One region of the Bacillus sp. T-10(2022) genome, then DNA from elsewhere that is predicted to be linked to it. Evidence: riboswitches for the same ligand, from Rfam matches in the RefSeq annotation. Region 1 holds a riboswitch; the other holds the start of a gene.
The links. Region 1 has a riboswitch for S-adenosylmethionine ahead of mtnK (S-methyl-5-thioribose kinase). Riboswitches for the same ligand answer to the same signal wherever they lie in the genome.

Region 1 (4,512 bases):
GTTTTTTCAGCGGCAGACTGCAAGCTTTTCACGATATGGTCTGGAGTCGGCTGATCAGGATTTCCCTGGCCTAAATTAATGACATCATGTCCTTGCTCCGTGATGGCATTGACTTTTGCGACTAGTGAGGCAAAAAACTGCTTAGGCAGGTCCTGAAGCTGTCTGGATTTTTCGAATTGCACCATTTTATACACCTTCTCTGAAATTTCTTGAAATTCTAGTCACAAATGATATATGTTTATCATAGTCTTGTAAAGCATTTTTTACATATGGGGGTTTTAAACGATGAAGTGGAAAATAGCTTGTATTCAAATGGATATAGCCATTCGGGCAACCGGATATCAATTTTCAGGTTGCCGAACAATGGTTGGAAAAAGCAGCACGGTCGGAACCCGATATCGTCATTTTACCAGAGCTTTGGACAACCGGATACGACTTAAGCAGGTTAAATGAGATTGCTGATCAAGAGGCCGAAAAAACGATTGAATTTCTTAAAACACAGGCAAGGAAACACGAGATTCACATCGTAGGCGGTTCCATTGCGAAAAAAACGAGCAAGGGAATCTATAACACCATGATCATCATCGATAAACAGGGAAATCTCATAAAAGAATATGATAAGCTTCACTTATTTCAGTTAATGGATGAACATCATTTCCTGAAGCCAGGAGAAAAGGATGGTTTATTTACTCTTGATGAAAAAATATGTGCTGGTTTCATTTGTTATGACATCCGTTTCCCTGAATGGCAGCGAGCCCATACCGCTAAAGGCGCCGAAGTTCTATTCGTTACGGCTGAATGGCCAAAGCCGAGACTCGATCACTGGAGAGCCTTATTGATTAGCCGTGCCATCGAGAACCAAGCCTATGTTGTAGCCGTTAATCGCTCAGGCTCTGATGTCAATAATATATTTGCCGGTCATTCCTTGATAATTGATCCTTGGGGAAATATCATAAGTGAAGCCGGAGAAGGAAACGAACTCCTGACAGGCACCTTGGACTTCAATAAAGTTTCGGATGCACGTAACAAAATACCTGTATTCGAAGATCGTCGTCCTGATTTTTATTAATTTACCCATTGACAAACTATTTAAAAAGTTGATATTATTTTCCCGAAGATTAAAATTTCAGAAAACATTTACTCTTATCAAGAGCAGGCTGAGGGATAAAGGCCCTATGAAGCCCAGCAACCGACTGTAATACCATTGTGAAATGGGGCGGATTCACCGCCGGATTATAAAATCCACAGAGCACGGTGCTAATTCCACCAGAATTCATATTCTGGAAGATAAGAGGTCCGAAGCCAAAACTTCTGCCTCTTTCTATATGAAAGAGGCTTTTTTATTCTTATTTTGAATCCGGAGGGGAAAAGAATGACTCAAAACCATTCAAATTTTAAGAGATTGACAAACGAAACAGCTATAACCCTTGCAAAAAAACTTGGGTTGGTCAATGCGGATGCAAGTTTAACATGTAAAGAAATCGGCGATGGAAACTTAAATTATGTTTTTCATATTACAGACACAGTCACAAATAAAGGAATTATAATTAAACAAGCGGTCCCTTATGCCAAGGTACTTGGCGAAAGCTGGCCGCTGACATTGAAAAGAGCTGCGATTGAGGCGAATGCGTTGATTCATTTCAGAAGTTATTGCCCAGAATTCGTACCGCAAGTCTATTATTCTGATGAACAGCTTGCCATCACGGTCATGGAGGATTTATCGCACTTGAAAATCGTTAGAACAGGATTGATCGAAGGAGATTCATACCCATTGCTTTCTCAGCATATTGGTGAATATGTTGCGAAAACGGCATTTTATACATCCGATTATCATTTAGAACCCTCTGCGAAAAAGGAAGTGGCCCGACATTTCACGAATCCCGAACTCTGCAAAATCACTGAGGTCTTTATTTTCACGGATCCATTTTTTGAGGAACTCCCGGGAGATTTCGAGGTGGAATTGACAGATGCCGCCAAAAATATATGGAATGATAAAGAAGTGATCCTTGAGGTCGCTAAGCTGAAACAAAGCTTTGAAACCGAGCAGGAAGCCTTGCTTCATGGTGATTTACATACTGGAAGTATATTTGCAAGTGAAACTGAAACAAAGGTTATCGATCCGGAATTCGCTTTTTATGGTCCAGTTGGTTTTGACCTTGGTCAATACACCGCCAACCTTCTCTTTCAGGCAGTCACACGTAATAGCGCTGGAAAGGAAGAGATTTTCACACACCTTAATGAATTTTGGAATGCCTTTGAAGAAACTTATTCCGAATTATGGGAAGGCCAAAATAAAAGCCCATTTCGCCATGTGAAAGGTTATCTGCCTTATTTACTGACAAAATTCAAAAAAGATGCATTCGGCTTTGCCGGCTGTGAAATGATTCGGCGAACCATCGGACTTTCCCATGTTGCCGATTTAAATGTCATTGAAGATAAAGAAACAAGGATCGCTGCCAAAACGGCTACATTGGAAATTGGTGCTTTTTTAATTAAAAAACGAGAAGAATTGGATGTTCCAGCTGTAATTGAAGCGTTGAAGCAACGTACACTGCCATCTTATTCAACCATTTAAAAGGAGACCTGCACATGACAAAACTAGCACCATTACCTTATTCGGTACAATGGGCTGATTCCCATATTACATTATTAAATCAACAAGCCCTGCCTTCCATAACTGAATTTATTGAACTTCATTCTGTTGATGATGTATATGACAGCATTTTGACATTAAAAGTTCGCGGTGCCCCAGCAATTGGACTGACGGCAGCATTTGGTGTTGCACTTGGTGCCAAACAGGAAACAACCGCTGAATTAGCGGAATTCAAGAAAAATGTAGCGAGGCATATTGAAAAACTCGCCTCTTCACGGCCAACTGCTGTCAACCTTTTTTGGGCGTTAAGGAGGATGGAAAATACTCTGCAAGCTACGCAAAGCATTTCAACTGCCAAGGAAGCACTTGTATCGGAGGCTAAAGCCATCTTTGCTGAAGATGAAGAAATGTGCAGGAAAATCGGGGAACATGGTTTATCCTTATTCACTAGAGGAGATTCCATTCTAACGCATTGCAACGCTGGGGGAATTGCCACGGCTCGGTATGGCACAGCTTTGGCTCCCTTCCACCTGGCTAAAGAAAAGGACTTTCCGCTAAAAGTGTATGCATGTGAAACCAGGCCTGTCCTGCAAGGGGCGCGTTTGACTGCTTGGGAATTGATGCAAGCGGGGGTGGATGTCACATTAATTTCTGATAATATGGCTGCCCATACGATTCACCAGAAAGGAATAAATGGAATCATCGTCGGTGCCGACAGAATTGCGGCTAATGGAGATACAGCCAATAAAATCGGGACATTGGGATTGGCCATATTAGCCAAGCACTTTGGTATCCCTTTTTACGTGGCCGCACCATCAACCACATTCGACCTTACTCTCGAGTCCGGTACTTCCATCCCGATCGAAGAACGGAATGAAGCGGAAATCACCTTCATTCAAGGTGTTAGGATTGCTCCTGAAAACGTGAAGACTTTCAATCCAGCCTTTGACGTTACACCGAATCATCTAATTACCAGCATCATTACCGAAAATGGCATCATAACACCGGATTTCATTAAAAACATCCCGCTTTTTGTTAAATGATCCAGGTTGCTTTATTGATGATAAAAAACGAGAAGGATTTCGTATCCCTCTCGTTTTTGTGATTATTCTTGCGAGGTCCACAATACAATTTTTATTTTTTGGAAAAGAACTCCTGAAGTGCCTTCTTATTTTTAGTGTAGTCTATTTCCAAAACTGCTCCGGACTGGGGATATATTTCATCTTTAAAGCTTCCTTCCACTGGAACCCTTAAGGTTTCGACGGTGTCCGGTGTATGGAAGACGGCTTTTGGACCCATTTCCATTATTGTTTTCAGTCCAATATCTGTATCCAAGTACGAGAGTCCTTGTTCGATTATATTAGGAAGGGCTGCCATCCCTTCGAAGGACGAGATTTGATTTATAAACGCTGTTTTTAATTGAACCATTACTTCTTGTTGACGCTCAACCCTTCCAAAATCACTTTCATCGTCATGTCTAAAACGGACATATTTCAATATTTCCTCCCCATGTAAAACATTTTTACCGACGCTTGCTTGAATGCTCATATCATCAATGATTTCCTGGTCCACATTCACCGCTACCCCCTCAGGTGCAAGTAAATCGACCATCTTCACGAATCCCTGAAAGTCAATTACCGCTACATGATCGACCTTGACACCAAAGTTTTCCTGTATGGTTTTCTTGAGAAGTTCCCTTCCACCATAATAATAAGCTGCATTTATTTTGTTATATCCTGATTTATTCCCGGGGATTTTCACATAACTATCACGCATAATCGAAGCCAGCTTCAGTTTTTCCTGCTCAGGAAAGTATTTTGCCAGTATAATCGCATCTGATCGAGATTTTTCCTCTCCCCTTGTATCAACACCAATTAACAGAAATGTTTTCACACTTTCCTGGTTCTCTTCTTTGGTTA
Region 2 (4,512 bases), 290 kb from region 1:
AAAATTCTTGATAATAAAGAACAGTTTTCGATACTATTCAGGGAAACACAATTTGATCAAGATATTTCTAAGCAATATGTAGATCAGATTTTCAAGCCGAATGCCAGGCATATTGAAATACAGAAGAGAATAGATAGTGGTGAGATACAGTATATCTCTGATATTATCCTATTTAATGTAGGGATCATTTCTTTCACATTGGCATTATCTACACATTATGAGATCCATCAGCAGAAAAAGGAGCCATATTTTACTTCTGAACGAATTAAGAGCATTGCTCAACTTTTGGTATATGGTATTCATGGCAAACAAAAACATACATAATGAAACGGTCATATTTGCGGCTTGATGCTCAAGCCCTTCAATATGACCGTTTTATTTTCCTTAAGATCCGATGGAGTAAACTTGAAAATTTTTTAAACCAGAGTGTAAGATTTGACTTATATTTTTCAGACTATTACGATAAATGCATGCTGTACGAAATGCTTACGAAGATTTTATCTTGAAATCATGTAATATTGGAGGGGGAGATTAAATGACCGATATCGTAATTTTATCAGGAAGTCCGGCTATTCCGTCCAGAACGGACATTTCACTAAAACATATTCAATCATTAGTCGAAAACGAAGGTTTTACCACAGCTTATTTCTCAATTACGGATTTCTCAGCAGATGATTTATTCCAAGGCAAATATAATAGCGAAGATATCTTAAAGCTTTCAGAGAAAATTCAAGCAGCTAGAGGTGTCATTATTGGTTCACCGGTTTATAAGGCTTCTTATACAGGTGTATTGAAGGCCTTGATCGATTTGCTGCCAGAAGGTGCTTTTAAGGGTAAGCCAGTACTGCCAATCATGATTGGCGGAAGTAACAGGCATCTATTGGCGATTGACTATGCACTTAAACCATTAATTTCAATATTAAAAGGCGAGCCGCTGCAGGGGATTTATTTCGTTGATAAAGAAATAGATAAACAGAATTCAGAAAACCCGATAAATGATTTGCATTTAATTGATCGCGTCCAGAGTCAAGTTCAAGAATTTGTAGAAGCGATACAGTTAAGAAATTAATGAATTCGAGTAATTCCTTCTATAAAAAGGACTGGAATTCGAGAAATTATTTTTTCAAAGAATGACAGGCGCCAATAATAGGTTTGTTAATGAAAATAGACTCATTTTTTTGGATGCTTTATCTAAAAAGACGAGTCTATTTTCGTATTTACATGAACATAAAATCATAATCGGAATAGTGTGTATAAAAATAACAGTTCATCCATAATATTAAACCAAGTTATTTTATAAGAAAACTCCATTGACAAGGATTAAATATATGTTAATATTTAAAATAATAAAACTTATCCAGAGCGACGGAGGGAATTGGCCCTTTGAAGTCCAGCAACCTGCATGATCGATGCAAGGTGCTACCTCCAACAAAATGTTGATCATTTTGGAAGATAAGGTAAAGATATTTACCTTGGGATCTTTCCATCATGGAAAGATTTTTGTTTTTTGGGAAAGTTGTAGGCAAACCATAACAATGTAAGGTTGTTTGGAATTATATAAATCTAAGAAATTCATTGAATCAGCGGTGAAAATAAGAAATTCGCGGATTTTCTTAAAGGAGGAACAGGCTTGGATAAAGAGAATCAGCTTGAAGAAATATTTGAACGACTTCAAGAAATGCTTAATTCTATGAAATATGGATCCATTACACTTATTGTCCAGGATGGTAAAATCATTCAAATGGAAAGAAATGAAAAATTAAGAATTAAATAAGGTATCTGCTGACTAGAAAAACTAGAGGCGGGTTTAACTGATATAAAGAGAGTATTGGTTAGATTCGTCTCTTTTTTCCTAGAGTCAAACAATTACAACGGGCATTGATCAACAGTTACTCTAACCTGATACAGCAAGTTTTTAGAGGGGGCTACAAAGTTGGCTGCATTAATAAACTATGAAAATTTCAACACTGGGGATTTCCCTGTATTTCCCGAAGACAGTGAGACAAAAGGTGCTTTGGAAGTTCTGCAATGGGCGAATGACCATTATGGAAACGAACTGATTTATGCTTGCAGTTTTGGCATAGAAGGCATCGTGCTTACGGATTTATTGGCGAAGGTCAATCCTTCTGCCAAAATAGTTTTCCTTGATACAGATGTTCATTTTGAGGAAACTTATCAATTGATCGAGCAAGTGAAAAAGCGATATCCAAAGCTTTCGATCGAAATGAAGAAACCTGCCTTGACGCTAGAGGAACAAGCAGCGGAATATGGGGATGAATTATGGGTTAGAGATTCAAATAAGTGCTGTAATATCCGTAAAATCATTCCGCTTACCGATGTGCTTTCAACGGCAACAGCATGGCTTTCGGGACTGCGGAGGGAGCAATCCGAAACAAGGGCTTTAACCGAGTATATCAATAAGGATAATAAGTTCAAGTCAGTTAAAATATGTCCACTCATACATTGGACATGGAAAGATGTTTGGCGCTACGCCCACAAAAACGGACTTCCATATAATATCCTGCATGATAATGGATATCCGAGCATTGGATGTAAAACATGTACAGCACCAGCCTTCAATGCAGATGATTTACGCTCTGGCCGTTGGCAAGGAGCTCAAAAAACGGAATGCGGATTGCATTTATCTTAAATAAATAAAAACCATAGGCTTAAATAAATAAAAACCATAGGCTTAAATAAATAGAAACCATAGGGGGAAATTAGCATGACAATCAGTTTACCGCACGGAGGAACATTAATCGATCTTTGGGAACCAAATTATGATATTAGTAAAATAACAAAGTCAATCGAAATCGATCAAATTGCTTTAAGTGATCTTGAATTGATAGGCACTGGTGCCTACAGTCCAATTAAAGGATTCTTTACAAAAAGTGACTACGAGACAGTGGTCAAGGATTTGAGGCTTAGCAGCGGTCATGTATGGAGCATCCCAATTACGCTTCCTTTGACCGAAGAAACTGCAGAAACCCTTACTATAGGTGAAGAAGTAACGTTGACTCATGAAGGTGAAACATACGGGGTTCTCTCCGTTTCCGATATTTACACGCCAGATAAGCAATTGGAAGCGACATTAGTATATCAAACGGATGATGAGAAGCATCCTGGAGTGAAAAATTTATATAACCGCGGTGATGTATATGTCGGTGGGGAAATAAAGTTGATCAAGAGAATAGAGCGTCCGCAGTTTCAAGCTCACTATTTGGACCCAGTCGAGACAAGGAAAGCTTTTGCTGAAAAAGGCTGGGAAACGGTTGTCGGCTTCCAAACGAGGAACCCTGTTCACCGTGCACATGAATACATTCAAAAGACAGCATTGGAGATTGTCGACGGCTTATTCTTAAACCCTCTTGTAGGTGCCACCAAATCAGATGACATTCCGGCAGATGTAAGAATGGAAAGCTATAAAGTGCTGCTTGAAAAATATTATCCTAAGGATCGCGTCTCCCTTGCAGTTTTCCCTGCTGCCATGCGTTATGCAGGACCTAGGGAAGCCATTTTCCATGCGATGGTCCGTAAAAATTATGGTTGCACACATTTTATCGTCGGACGTGATCATGCGGGTGTGGGCGATTATTATGGAACATATGATGCTCAAAAAATCTTTGGGAATTTCAACGCAGATGAGTTAGGGATCACGCTATTATTCTTTGAACATAGCTTTTACTGTAAAGCATGTGGCAATATGGCTTCCGCTAAAACTTGTCCGCATGGCAAGGAAGACCATGTCATCCTGTCTGGAACGAAGGTAAGGGAAATGCTGCGTAACGGAGAAATTCCTCCAGCTACCTTTAGCCGTAAAGAAGTCATCGAGGTGTTGATCGAAGGTCTAAAAAAGAATGAAGTTTATAACTGATCGGACATAAATTGAAGGATCACATGAAGAGGGGGATTTTTAATGAGTAAAAGTACGAATGTCACTTGGCATGAAACGTCATTGACCAAGGAGCTCCGCCGGAAGCAGAACGGCCATGAAAGCACAGTTCTATGGTTCACTGGTCTCTCGGGCTCCGGAAAATCAACGATTGCGAATGCAGTCGCTAAAGAGTTATATAATCGGAATATTCGAAGTTATGTTTTGGATGGTGATAATATCCGTCATGGTTTGAATAAAGATTTAGGTTTTTCTGAAGAGGACAGAACCGAGAATATTAGGCGAATCGGTGAGGTTTCCAAGTTATTCGTGGATAGTGGGCAGTTCGTATTGACCGCCTTCATATCACCTTTCAGGGCAGATCGGCAGATTGTACGTGATTTACTTGAAGAAGGGGAGTTTATTGAAGTATACATAAAGTGTCCGATCGAAGAGTGCGAAGTGCGTGATCCTAAAGGTCTTTATGACAAGGCGCGTAAGGGAATCATTAAAGATTTTACCGGAATCGACTCTCCTTACGAAGAACCTGAACAACCGGAAATCATTTTAGAATCCGACCAATACAGCATTGAAGAGTGCGTTGAACAGGTAATCGGTTATTTGTCAGCAAAGAAAGCGAT

Region 2: another riboswitch for S-adenosylmethionine. It lies ahead of OSJ91_RS14725 (YezD family protein); the one in region 1 lies ahead of mtnK (S-methyl-5-thioribose kinase).

What each region holds. Positions count from the first base shown of each region.
Region 1 covers NZ_CP113518.1:3,301,483-3,305,994, forward strand. The annotation lists gene OSJ91_RS16095 (aminotransferase class I/II-fold pyridoxal phosphate-dependent enzyme) at 1-185, opposite strand, end outside; partial or broken gene OSJ91_RS16100 (carbon-nitrogen family hydrolase) at 286-1,069, shown strand; SAM riboswitch class I at 1,141-1,294, shown strand; gene mtnK (S-methyl-5-thioribose kinase) at 1,373-2,575, shown strand; gene mtnA (S-methyl-5-thioribose-1-phosphate isomerase) at 2,590-3,636, shown strand; gene OSJ91_RS16115 (LCP family protein) at 3,728-4,512, opposite strand, start outside.
Region 2 covers NZ_CP113518.1:3,007,232-3,011,743, reverse strand. The annotation lists gene OSJ91_RS14735 (TetR/AcrR family transcriptional regulator) at 1-324, shown strand, start outside; gene ssuE (NADPH-dependent FMN reductase) at 536-1,069, shown strand; SAM riboswitch class I at 1,351-1,459, shown strand; gene OSJ91_RS14725 (YezD family protein) at 1,631-1,774, shown strand; gene OSJ91_RS14720 (phosphoadenylyl-sulfate reductase) at 1,946-2,650, shown strand; gene sat (sulfate adenylyltransferase) at 2,726-3,874, shown strand; gene cysC (adenylyl-sulfate kinase) at 3,917-4,512, shown strand, end outside.